DNA from 2 places in the Micromonospora sp. WMMA1923 genome. Region 2 is predicted to be linked to the other one. Evidence: riboswitches for the same ligand, from Rfam matches in the RefSeq annotation. Region 2 holds a riboswitch; the other holds the start of a gene.
What was found. Region 2 has a riboswitch for cyclic di-AMP ahead of ACN28G_RS06450 (C39 family peptidase). Riboswitches for the same ligand answer to the same signal wherever they lie in the genome.
Positions count from the first base shown of each region.

Region 1: another riboswitch for cyclic di-AMP. It lies ahead of ACN28G_RS28760 (coiled-coil domain-containing protein); the one in region 2 lies ahead of ACN28G_RS06450 (C39 family peptidase).

Region 1 covers NZ_JBMHLZ010000001.1:6,292,765-6,298,580, forward strand. Annotated here, with positions in the region: gene ACN28G_RS28745 (hypothetical protein) at 1-138, opposite strand, end outside; gene ACN28G_RS28750 (helix-turn-helix transcriptional regulator) at 240-581, opposite strand; gene ACN28G_RS28755 (carbonic anhydrase) at 878-1,456, shown strand; gene ACN28G_RS28760 (coiled-coil domain-containing protein) at 1,533-2,543, opposite strand; cyclic di-AMP (ydaO/yuaA leader) riboswitch at 2,548-2,678, opposite strand; gene ACN28G_RS28765 (YibE/F family protein) at 2,845-4,218, opposite strand; gene ACN28G_RS28770 (metal-sensitive transcriptional regulator) at 4,414-4,713, opposite strand; gene ACN28G_RS28775 (heavy-metal-associated domain-containing protein) at 4,832-5,041, shown strand; gene ACN28G_RS28780 (hypothetical protein) at 5,038-5,211, shown strand; gene ACN28G_RS28785 (heavy metal translocating P-type ATPase) at 5,224-5,816, shown strand, end outside.
Region 2 covers NZ_JBMHLZ010000001.1:1,417,253-1,423,068, reverse strand. Annotated here, with positions in the region: gene ACN28G_RS06455 (CDP-glycerol glycerophosphotransferase family protein) at 1-1,375, shown strand, start outside; gene ACN28G_RS06450 (C39 family peptidase) at 1,515-2,441, opposite strand; cyclic di-AMP (ydaO/yuaA leader) riboswitch at 2,451-2,595, opposite strand; gene ACN28G_RS06445 (acyltransferase family protein) at 2,884-4,086, opposite strand; gene ACN28G_RS06440 (polysaccharide pyruvyl transferase family protein) at 4,383-5,708, shown strand; gene ACN28G_RS06435 (glycosyltransferase) at 5,803-5,816, shown strand, end outside.

The sequences.
Region 1 (5,816 bases), 4.9 Mb from region 2:
CCCGTCCGCGCTGGTGGCCGAGGCGGGCAGGGGCTTCTTCCAGTTCGCGGGTTCATCCAGGTGCTTCATGATGAACTCGCCGAGGTTCTCCCAGTACGTCGCCGGAGACGCCGGGTTGCTGTCCGCTTTTCGTGGCATGGCAGGCACGACGTGTCACCCGGGTTCCGGGTTCAGCCGCGGTGCCGACTTGTTCGGTGACCGGCGGTGAGGCTGGTCACCCGGTGGCGGTCCGGATCCGGTCAGGAGGGCGGGGCGGCGGGGGTGGATCGGGGTGCGGCATCGGCGGTGAAGAGGGCGAGCAGGTCACCCACCTGGCGGTCCGCCTCGGCCGGGTGCCGGAAGTGGCCGTCCGGATTGACGGTGTACTCGTTGCGCCGGCCCACCCGGGTGCGCCGCAGGTAGCCGCCGGCCTCCAGGTCGGCGACGATCGCCTGGGCGGCGCGCTCGGTGACCCCTACCTCGTCGGCGACGTCCCGGAGCCGGGCGGTGGGGTTACGCGCGATGGCGAGCAGGACGTGCGCGTGGTTGGTGAGGAAGGTCCAGTGCCGGGTGCTCCCGCTTCCGCGTGGTGTCGTCGCCATGTCCGTCAAGATACGACCAGCCTTCACGATCGTCGTTCGCGAGCCGGTCGACGTGAACCGTCGTCCCGACACCTGAAATGCATATCACGTATAGCTTGACGTGTCTTGCGCTGCGTGTGAACGTGGTGGCGGACCGCGTCCGTGGCGGACGGGGTCGACCGGTCACCTTCCGAAGGGTGAGGACGTTGATCTCCACTCCGTCGACCGGGTCGCAGTCGGACCCGGAGCTTCCTCCCGCCCAGCCGCCGTCGGCACAGCCCGATCCGCCGCAGACCCCGGAACAGGCGCTCGCCGAGCTGTACGCGGGCAACCGCAGGTTCGTCACCGGTACGCCGCGGCACCCCAACCAGGACGTCGGACACCGCACCGCGGTCGCCGGTGAACAGCACCCCTTCGCGGTCATCGTCGGGTGCTCCGACTCCCGGCTCGCCGCCGAGATCATTTTCGACCGTGGGCTGGGTGACCTCTTCGTCGTGCGGACCGCCGGCCACACCACCGGGCCCGAGGTGCTGGGCAGCGTCGAGTACGCGGTGACGGTCCTCGGCACGCCGCTGGTGGTGGTGCTGGGGCACGACTCGTGCGGTGCCGTGCAGGCGGCCGCGACGGCGGTCAGCACCGGGGCCCGGCCGCCGGGACATCTCGGCGCGGTGGTCGACGCGGTGGTGCCCAGCCTGCGCCGGGCCGCCGCCCAGGGAGTCGACGACCCGGCCCGGATCATCGACATCCACATCGCCCAGACCGTCGAGGAGCTGTTGGGCAACTCGGCCGTGCTGGCCGCCGAGGTGGCCGCCGGCCGCTGCACCGTGGTCGGCATGTCCTACCAGCTGGCCGCCGGAGAGGTGCGGACGGTGGCCGCCGCCCCGGCCGCCGGCTGACCCCGCCCACACCGGTCAGGACAGGCGAACGGGCCGCCCCCGCGTGGGGGACGGCCCGTTCGGTGTCTCGGGGTGGTCAGAGCAGCGAGACGTGTACGTGGTCGGTGTGGTTCGACGGTCCGCTGTAGGAGCTCCAGCCGGTGGCCGGGAACCAGATCTGCCGGTTCCAGATGACGTAGTAGATGCCCAGCCGGTCGGCGTTGCGTACCAGGAACGCGGTCAGGTTGTTGCCGTACATCCGGGTGTCGTTGTTGTGCCAGGGCGCGAAGCCGCTGTTCTGCAGCGACCAGTCACAGGCCCGGCCCTTGGGGTGCTCCCACGGGCCACCGGGGCGGTAGCAGCCGACGAACCGGTCGAAGCCGGCCCGCTTGACCTCCTTGTACATGTGCAGCGTGCGCGCCGTGATGCAACCGGAGGTGGTGGGGTCGTTCTCGGTACAGCTCATCGGGCGCCAGTTGCCGTTGGCGTCGCGGCCCGGGGCGATCTTGGCCACCGGTGACGTGGCCACCACCAGGCCCCCGGTCAGGCCGGTGCCGCCGACGAGGGCGAGCGACTTCTCCGCCTCCCGCTTCTGCTTGGCCATCACCGAGGCCTGCTTCTGCTGCTCGCGTACCTCGGCGTCCAGGGCCTGCTTGGCCTGATCGGCCTTGTCCTTGACCGTCTGCACCTCGGCCAGCTTTCGGGCGTTGACCATGTTCAGCTCGTCGAGCGCCTGGGCCCGCTGGACGAACGAGTCCGGCGCGTTGCTCTCCAGCAGCATGGCCATCCCGCCGATCCGGCCGCTGCGGTACGACTGGGCGGCGATCCGACCGACCTGCGGGGCCAGCTCGTCCAGCTCGTTCTGGGCGCGGCGCACCTCCATGTCGAGCTGCAGCTGCCGCTTCTTGGACTTCTCCAGCTTGGACTTGGCCTGGGTGTAGCTGCGGTTGGTCGTCTCGATGACGTCGTTGAGCAGCTTCGAGTCGCCGTCCTCGTGCCCCGAGGGCTGGGCGGGCTGAGCCATGGCCGGCAGCGGGCCGGAGAAGATGGCCAGTGCGGTGAGCACGGCCGCCGCCGGCGTCAACCAGCGGCGTAGGAGTGCCGTCACAGTCGTCCCTTCCGTCGGCCGCCGACCGGGTTAGCTGACGGGTTCGGGACGGAAGTGGCCCCTACCGCTGGTGCGGATTCACCCCATGTACCTGGTTCCCCGGCTCGCCGTTCGGCGATTGGGCGGCGGTACCGCTGGCGCGGGTGCGCGCCTTCGGCGGTGACCGGCAGCGAGGTTACCCGAGAGTCGGCGCTGGGATCTACGTCCGGATGCCGACTCAACGCGTAATTTCTCCGCGATGTCGCGTGACCAGTGATGTGCTTCTCATCAATGGAGTCGTCGGCGGTCACGCTGAGGAGTGTCACCATGCGGTGTCGGTGCTCCTTTCTTGGTCGGGCCACCTCGCGGGGGCGTCGGGGGACTGACTGGCGGCCCGGGGTGCGCTCAGTGCCTGGAGCGCGTCGTCCCGCGGTGCGGGCGGGCGGGCCGAGCCGGTGCCGCCACCAGGCGGGGTGGGGGCTCCGGCGGTGGTGGCGGCCCGGTCGGTGGCGGTGCCCCGACCGGCGGCGGTCACCAGCGCGGCGAGCGCGGTGGTGAGCGGTACGGCGGCGATCAGCCCGAGCGTGGCGACCGCGCTACGGACGATCTCCTGGGCCAGGAACTCGCTGGTCAGCACCTGACTGACCGGTCGGGAGTCGGCGACCAGCAGAAGCAGCAGAGGCAACGACGCGCCCGCGTACGCCAACACGATGGTGTTGACGACGGACGCGATGTGCGCCCGGCCGACCCGGGTGGCCGACCGGTAGAGCTGGAGCCGGGACAGTCCCGGGTTCGCGTGGGCCAGTTCGGTGACCGTGGCGGCCTGGGTGACCGTGACGTCGTCCAGCACCCCGAGGGAACCGATGATGATCCCGGCGAGCAGCAGCCCGTGCAGGTCGACGTTGCCCTGGAACATCGACAGGGTGGTGGCCTCCTCGGTGCCGTACCCGGTCAGGTGGGTGGCGGCGGTGGCCGCGCTGCCGAGCAGACCGGTGACCACCAGGCTGCCCAGCGTGCCGAGCACGGCCACCGAGGTCTGGGCGCTGATGCCGTGGGTGAGGTACAGCACCACGAACATGATCAGTGCGGCGCCGACCACCGCGACCAGCAGCGGTGACCGGCCGGCGCTGATGCCGGGCAGCACGAAGGTGAGCAGGATGGCGAAGCTCGCCACCAGGCCACCGAGCGCGGCCAGGCCGCGCCACCGGCCGAAGGCCACGATCGCGGCAGCGAAGAGGACGGCCAACCAGATCAGCGGCTTGCCCCGCTGGTGCTCGGCGATGTTGTAGCTGCTCGACTCGGGGTCGGCCGGATCGGTCAACTCCACCAGGACGATCTCGTCACCGACGGCGATGGTCGGCGCCCCCGGACCGTCCGGGATCGGCGTCTCGACCTGCTGCCCCTCGTCGGGTCCCTGCTCGACCCGGACGGTGGCGGTGCCGCACGGGCCCTCGGGGGCGGACGCGGGGCCCTCCGGGGTCGGCGCGGCAGGTGGGCACGCCTCGGTCACCACCCGGGTCACCGTGCCGTGGTACCGGGGCACGTCCCCGCCCCCGTCGACCTGCGGTGCCCGGTCCGGCCAGAGGATCAGCGCGGCGACCAGGGTGACGAGGAAGAGCGGCACCACGGTCGCGACGAGGACCCGCCGTACCCCCGGCGGGGTGGGCGGGGCGGGACGGCTGTGGTCGGCACCCATCTGCGACTCTCTCCAAACGATCCACGACGGATTACGTGTCGCCGCGCCGGTCGGTTCACTCGGCCGGCACACCGGTCCGGTTCGCGGCGTTGCGTGCCGGAGTGGTCACGGACTGCGAACCGGGGGCGGCGGTGGGACCCGGATGCCCGTCGCGGGAATGGTAGCCACTCGGCCGACGGGTGCGGAGGTTGTGGGTCAGCCGCGCTTCATCAGCCGGCCGACGGCGGCCATCATCTCGGTGGCCATCTCGTCGGCGTGCCCCTCGGCGGCGCCCTCCTGCATGCAGTGCCGGGCGTGCCCGTCCAGCAGGCCGAGAGCGACCTTGTCCAGGGCGGCCTGGATCGCCGAGATCTGGGTCAGCACGTCGATGCAGTAACGGTCCTCGTCCACCATCTTCTCGATGCCCCGGACCTGACCCTCGACCCGGCGCAGCCGAGCGAGAAGCTGGTCCTTGCTGGCGGTGTAGCCCCGGGTGGGGGGCGTCGAAGTGGTCATGTTCGCCAGGGTACGCCCTACCCCCGGCGGGTATTCCAGGACAAATTACCCCTACCCGGTAGTGGTTGAGATACCCCCCATGGGTATATGGTGGGCTCCGGTCGAGAGGAGTACGGACATGGTCACCGACATCTACCAGGTGCAGGGCATGACCTGCGGGCACTGCGTGCAGGCGGTGAGCGCCGAGGTCGGCGCGCTGGCCGGGGTCGACGAGGTCCAGGTGGACCTGGCAAGTGGTCAGGTCACCGTCACCAGTGCGGAGCCGCTGGACCCGGCCGCCGTCCGGGCCGCCGTCGACGAGGCCGGTTACGACCTCGTGGACCGGTGAACACGGCGGCCAGGCTGGCCGGGTTCCTGCTCGGCCTCGTGGTGGTCTTCGGTGCGGCGTACGGGGTCGGCCAGGCGGTCGGCCCCCGCACCCCCGGCACCCCACCCCCGGCCAGCCCCAGCCTCAGCCCTTCGGGTTCACCCGGCGTGCCGGGTCACGGGCACAACTGACGGGAGCGGAGTGTGACCACCACCGGCAAGCCCCTGGAGTCGGCACCCCACCGGATCGAACTGGCCATCGGCGGGATGACCTGCGCCTCCTGTGCCGCCCGGATCGAGAAGAAGCTGAACCGGATGGACGGGGTCACCGCCACGGTCAACTACGCCACCGAGAAGGCCACTGTCGACTACGGCGCGGCGACCACCCCGGACGACCTGATCGCCACGGTGCGCAGGACCGGCTACACCGCCGCCCTGCCGCCCCCGCCGGCCCCCGCCGCCGAGCCGACCGGCACCGGCCCGACCGCCGCAGGATCGACCGCCGCCGCCGCTGGGCCGGCCGATCCGGTGCGTACCCGGTTCTGGGTGTCGGTGCTGCTCAGCGTCCCGGTGGTGGTGCTGGCGATGGTGCCGGCCTGGCAGTTCACCTACTGGCAGTGGCTGTCGTTGGTGCTGGCCGCACCGGTGGTGGTCTACGGCGGAGCGCCGTTCCACCGGGCCGCCTGGGTCAACCTGCGCCACGGCGCGGCGACCATGGACACCCTGGTCTCGCTGGGCACCCTGGCCGCGTTCGGCTGGTCGGTCTGGGCGCTCTTCCTCGGCACCGCCGGCGAGCC
Region 2 (5,816 bases):
GGCGGCCAACCTGCCGGTCCGGCAGTGGTCGGCGACCATCGCCGCCCAGCTGGGCAACGCCGTGCTGGCGCTGCTCGCGGTGGTGGCCCTGGCCGCCCTGCTGGTGCTGCCGGCGGTGGTGGCCCTGCTGGCCACCCTCGTCGTCGGTGCCGCCGCCGGTACGGTGGCCCTGGGCCTGGCCCGGGGCCGGCTGCGTCCACAGGCGGGCACCCCGGTGGGGCGGGCGCTGCGCCGGCACCAGCCGGAGTTCCTGCTCTACTTCTCCGCCCCGCCCGGCTCGGAGTACCAGGTCACCATGTGGCTGCCGTACCTGGAACGACTCGGCCGCCCGTTCCTGGTGGTGCTGCGGGAGCCGGAGTTCCTCGGTCCGGTGTCGGCGGCCACCAGCGCCCCGGTGGTGTTCTGCCCGACGCTCAAGGCGCTGGACGAGGTGCTGGTGCCGAGCCTGCGGGTGGCCTTCTACGTCAACCACGGCGCGAAGAACAGCCACTGCGTACGGTTCACCCAGCTGACCCACATCCAGCTGCACCACGGCGACAGCGACAAGGCGCCGAGTGCCAACCCGGTGTCGGGGATCTTCGACCGGATCTTCGTCGCCGGGCCGGCGGCCATCGAGCGGTACGCCCGCGCCGGGGTGGCCATCCCGGCCGAGAAGTTCGAGGTGGTCGGCCGCCCGCAGGTGGAGGCGATCCAGGTCCGGCGGGAGCCGGTCACCGCATCGGCCAACCCGACCGTCCTCTACACCCCCACCTGGACGGGGCACCACGCCGACGCCAACTACTGCTCGCTGCCGGTGGCCGAGGGGCTGATCCGGGCCCTGCTGGCCCGGGGTGCCACCGTGATCCTGCGGGCGCACCCGTACACCACGCAGAACCCGACCTCGGCCCGGCAGTTGGCCCGGGTGACCGAGCTGCTCGCTGCGGACCGGTCCCGCACCGGCCGGCAGCACGTCTTCGGCGCGGCCAGCCGGGAGCTGACCCTGACCGAGTGCGTCAACCGTTCCGACGCGTTGATCTCCGACGTCTCCGGGGTCATCTCCGACTACCTCTACTCGGGCAAGCCGTACGCGGTCACCGACATGCTGGGCGACGACCGGTTCGTCGAGCGGTTCCCGCTGGCCGCCTCCGGCTACCTGCTGCGGCGGGACCTGGCCGACGTCGAGGAGGTGCTCACCCGGTTGCTGGAGACCGATCCGGCGGCGTCGGCCCGGTGGGCCACCCGGGCGCACTACCTCGGTGACTTCCCGGCCGAGACGTACGCCGAGGTGTTCCTGGCCGCCGCCCGGCGGCACCTGGAGCCGGGCTGGAGCCCGCCGGAGCCCCGGGCCACGCCGTCGCAGGCCGGCGGGGGCGTACGCCTCTCCCCCACCGGCTGAGGCCCCCTACCGGCGGAGACCCACCCCGCCCGGTACGACGACCGACGCCGGTCCCCCCGTGACGGGGGGACCGGCGTCGTTGGTCTCCGGGCCGGCCCCGGTGTGCGGGGCCGGGCCGGGCGAGGAGCGGGCAGCCTGGTCAGGCGGAGTAGCCGCGGGTGGCGATCCAGTCGGCGAGCGCGGAGGTGGACATCCAGTAGAGCGCGTTGCCCGGGTCCGCCGAGTCGGAGATCCGGACCGTCCGGCCGTTGTCGCGGTAGCCGACCACCGCGACGTAGTGCCCGCCGGGGAAGGAGTGCCAGCCACCGGCGACGTCGGTGGCGGTGCCGGCGACGTTCACCACCGGGCTGCGGCCGGCGGCGATCGCGGTGACCACGTCGTCGACGAGCCGGTCGGTCTGGGCCGCGGTGGCGGCACCGCCGGGGATCATCCGGGTCCGGTACGGCGCCCCGTCGACCAGTTGGTTGAGCACCCGGGTGGTGTCGGCGGCGGAGTTGGTGCCGAACTCGGTGGTGCCGAGCATCCCGGCCAGGGTGTCCTGGCTGCGCTCGATCCCGGCGGCGTTGAGCGCGTTGCGCACCGCGGCCGGGCCGCAGTAGAAGTACGTGGTCTGCGCCTGGTAGACGTGGTCGAGGACCTTCGACGCCGGCGGCTTGGGCGCGGCCGGGCGGGTCAGGTCGGGGTCCGGCGCGGCGGAGCTGGCGGCGGCGACCGGCTTGGCGGCCCGCGACGGCGCGGCCGAGGGCGATGCGGCCGAGGGCGATGCGGCCGACGGGGACGCGGCCGACGGGGACGCGGTGGCGGTCGGCGACGGGGCGGCGGTGGTCAGCGAGGGGGCCACGCTCGCCGGCACCCGCAGTTCACTGCGGGCGGCGATCTCGCCGGCCTGCGGCGCCACCTCGGCCACCGCGCTGGGCTGCTGCCGGTCGGGCTCCGGCCGGTCACCGGTGGCGATCAGCAGACCGGTGCCCGAGGCCACCACGAGGGTCGCGGCCGAGGCGGCGACGACCTGGTACGAACGGTCCACAGCGAGTCGACGGAACTGCCGTTTGAGGGGGTGAGGCACGGGGAATGGAACTCCTTCCGGTGCCGCCTACCGGGTTAGCTGACGGATTCGGGCGGGAAGAATTCGCCCTACCGCGAGCCGTGGCTGCGCGGATTCACCCCAGTGGTGCTGCGGGTCCCCGGTTCGTCGTACGACGATTGAGCGGGTCGACGCGGCGGTCGCGCTTGTGCGAACGGGAACCGCGCCGGACCGCAGCGACACTACTGGCCGACATTTCTCCTGCCAACCCCACTTCACCTGCGGAAACCTTGATCAGCGAAGTACCCGACAACCCATTAACCCGCTGACGTGACTCAATGGGACGAGCGTTTGTGACGGCACCGGTGGTCGACAACCGGACGACCGGTGAGCATCGTCGGGAAAAACCCGGCAGCATTCGGCCCGGATGTGTCGGGTGCCCGAATCCGAGACCCCTGTGACCGGGGTCACGGGAATTTTGGCGTCAGTCGGTCCGACCGGTGCCGGCGGGTGCCGATCCGGGCCGACCGTCACCGGCGGGCACCGACTCCGACCGGCGGGCACCGGCGGGCACCGGCCCCAGCCCGCGGTCACCGGCGGACGCGGCCCGGCGGGGTGGGCCGAACAGCCGCATCATCGGGTTCTCCACCCAGCGGTGCAGCATCGCGGCCAGCCCCAGGTTGACCAGCAGGAAGGCGACCACCGCGAACGGCCCCCACCAGCCGGGCAGCCCGACACCGTAGTGGCCGGTGAGCCGCAGCACGGTGACCATCACCAGGACGTGCACCAGGTAGAAGGCGAACGAGACCTCGCCGAGCCAGACCAGCGGCCGGGACCGCCACGGCGAGGGCCGCCGGTGCACGTCGGCGTCTGCGGCGGCGGTGATCACCAGGATGTACGCCACCGACAGCAGCCCGGCCCAGAGCTCGGCCCGGATCCACTGGCCGGCGACCACCCAGGTCGCGACGAAGACGATCGTGGCCACGGTGAGCCGGGGACCACGCCAGCTGCCCCGCCGCATCAGCTCGGCCGCGGCGACGCCCATCCAGAACTCCAGCGACCGGGTGATCGGGAAGACCTGGGTGAACCACCAGCGGTTCTCCTCGGCGACCAGCAGCTGGGCCGGCCAGAGCGCCACGATCAGCAGCGGCACGGCGACCACCACTGCCCAGAGCGCCCCGGGGCGGGCCCGCCGGATCCACGGCAGCGCGAAGGGCAGGCAGAGGTAGAAGAACATCTCGCAGGCGAGCGACCAGCTGACCGTGTTGATGCTGTAGAAGATGCCGGGGGTCGGGTCCCAGGCCTGGATCAGCACCAGGTTGCTCAGCGCGGCCCGGAGGCTGACCGGGTCGGCGAACCAGAGGCCGACCAGCAGGGCCACCGCCCACATCAGGATGTGGTTGGGATAGATCTTCGCCGCCCGGCGACGCCAGAACGCCCGCCGGGTGTCCTCCGGCCGGGCCGACCAGACCAGCACGAAACCGCTGAGGATGAAGAAGAACTGCACGCCGGAGAGGCCGAGCGTGAAGATCCGCTCCAGCACGGCCTGGTGTCCCGGCTCGGCGACGACCCGCATGGTGGCCGCGTGGAATCCGAAGACCAGCAGGGCCGCGATCCAGCGCAGGCCGGTCAGCGAGGGCAGGCGGGACAGGGCCGACGGCGTACCGGTCGCCGCGACGCTGGTCATGCCGCTACGCCGGGCATGCTCGGGACCACCAGCACCACGTCTCCTCTTCCGGCGGCCGGGCATCGACCGCCGCGGGGCACCTTACCCGGGCCCGGGATGCCCGGTTCCGGCACATCCGACGATCATGATCACGGTGGGCACCTGGGTCCGCAGCGGACCGATGCCCTAAAATTCCGGTCTCCAGAGAGTTGACGATTCGGTTCGCCGAAGGGGCGGAAGTACGACGGGGCCGCACCGCTTCGCCTGCGGCGTCTGCCGGATGACCGCAGGCGCGGGAACGACGAGAGGGACCAGCGATGCACCAGCGGATTCTGCTCCGAGCCAAGAAGGGGCCGTTCGACATCTACTCCCCGGAGGAGACCTTCGAACGGAACTGGATCGGCGACAACACCGGCAACCTGGTCTTCAGCCACTCGGCACACAAGCTGCTGCGGACCGCGACGGCGGAGATCACCTCCACCGGTTTCCGGGCCGACGCCCGCGAGGCCGACATCATCAACGAGTCGTACGACGTCTTCGTGGTGCCGCTGGCCAACGCCTTCCGCCGCAGCTTCGCCCACCGGCTGGCCGGGATGACCCGGTTGATCCGCAAGCTGAAGATCCCGGTGGTGGTGCTCGGGGTCGGCGCGCAGACCAACCTCAAGGGCGACCGGGAGTACCTGCGCCCGATCGACGACACGGTCAAGGACTTCGTCTCCGCCGTGCTCGACCGGTCGCACACCATCGGGGTACGCGGTGAGATCACCGAGAGCTACCTGCGGACGCTTGGCTTCTCGGCGGTCGAGGTGATCGGCTGCCCGTCGATGTTCCTGCACGGCGACAACCTGCGGGTGGAGAAGAAGAAGCCGTACCTGGGCCCGAACGACAAGATCGCGCTGACCGTCTCGCCGTACGTCAAGTCGATGGCCAAGGTGATCAGCGCGCACCACAAGAAGTACCCGAACCTCTGCTACATCCCGCAGGACGTCAAGACCCTCGGCGTGCTGCTCTTCGGCGACGCGCCGGAGGACCGGGGCAAGAAGAGCAACATCCCGATCCACACCTCGCACCCGCTGTTCACCGAGGACAAGATCCGGATGTTCGTCGACCCGTGGACGTGGATGGACCACCTGTCCGACTTCGACTTCAACTTCGGCACCCGGATCCACGGCACCATCACCGCGCTGATCGCCGGCACCCCCGGCTACCTCTTCGCGCACGACTCGCGCACCCTGGAGCTGGCCCGCTACTTCGACATCCCGTACCGGGAGATGACCGACGTCTCCGGTGACGTCGACGCCGCGCAGCTCTACGACGAGGCGGACTACACGGCGCTGAACAACGGGCACAAGGCCCGGTACGCCACGATGCTGTCCTTCCTCAACAAGCACGACCTGGGCAACTCCTTCGCCGACGGCGACAGCGCGGCCCGCTTCGACGAGCAGGTCCGCCAGACCGTCTTCCCGCCGCCGGTGCAGCCGCAGGTGTCCACCCCGGCCGAGCAGTGGATCACCCGGGTGGACTGGCTGCGGGAGCAGAACGCCGAGCTGCGCGCGAGCCTGGAGGAGTTGCAGGGGCAGCGGCTGCGGACCCGGGTCCGGCAGGCCGTCGGCGGCCGGGTGAAGCAGATCCTCAACCGATAGTTCACCGGAGGGTGACGGGCTGTTAAGTAACCGCCCGTCACCCGTACACGCGGGGTTCCGGGGCCGGCCACCCACGCCGTCGAAGGTGGCGGGCGTGGTCACCGATCC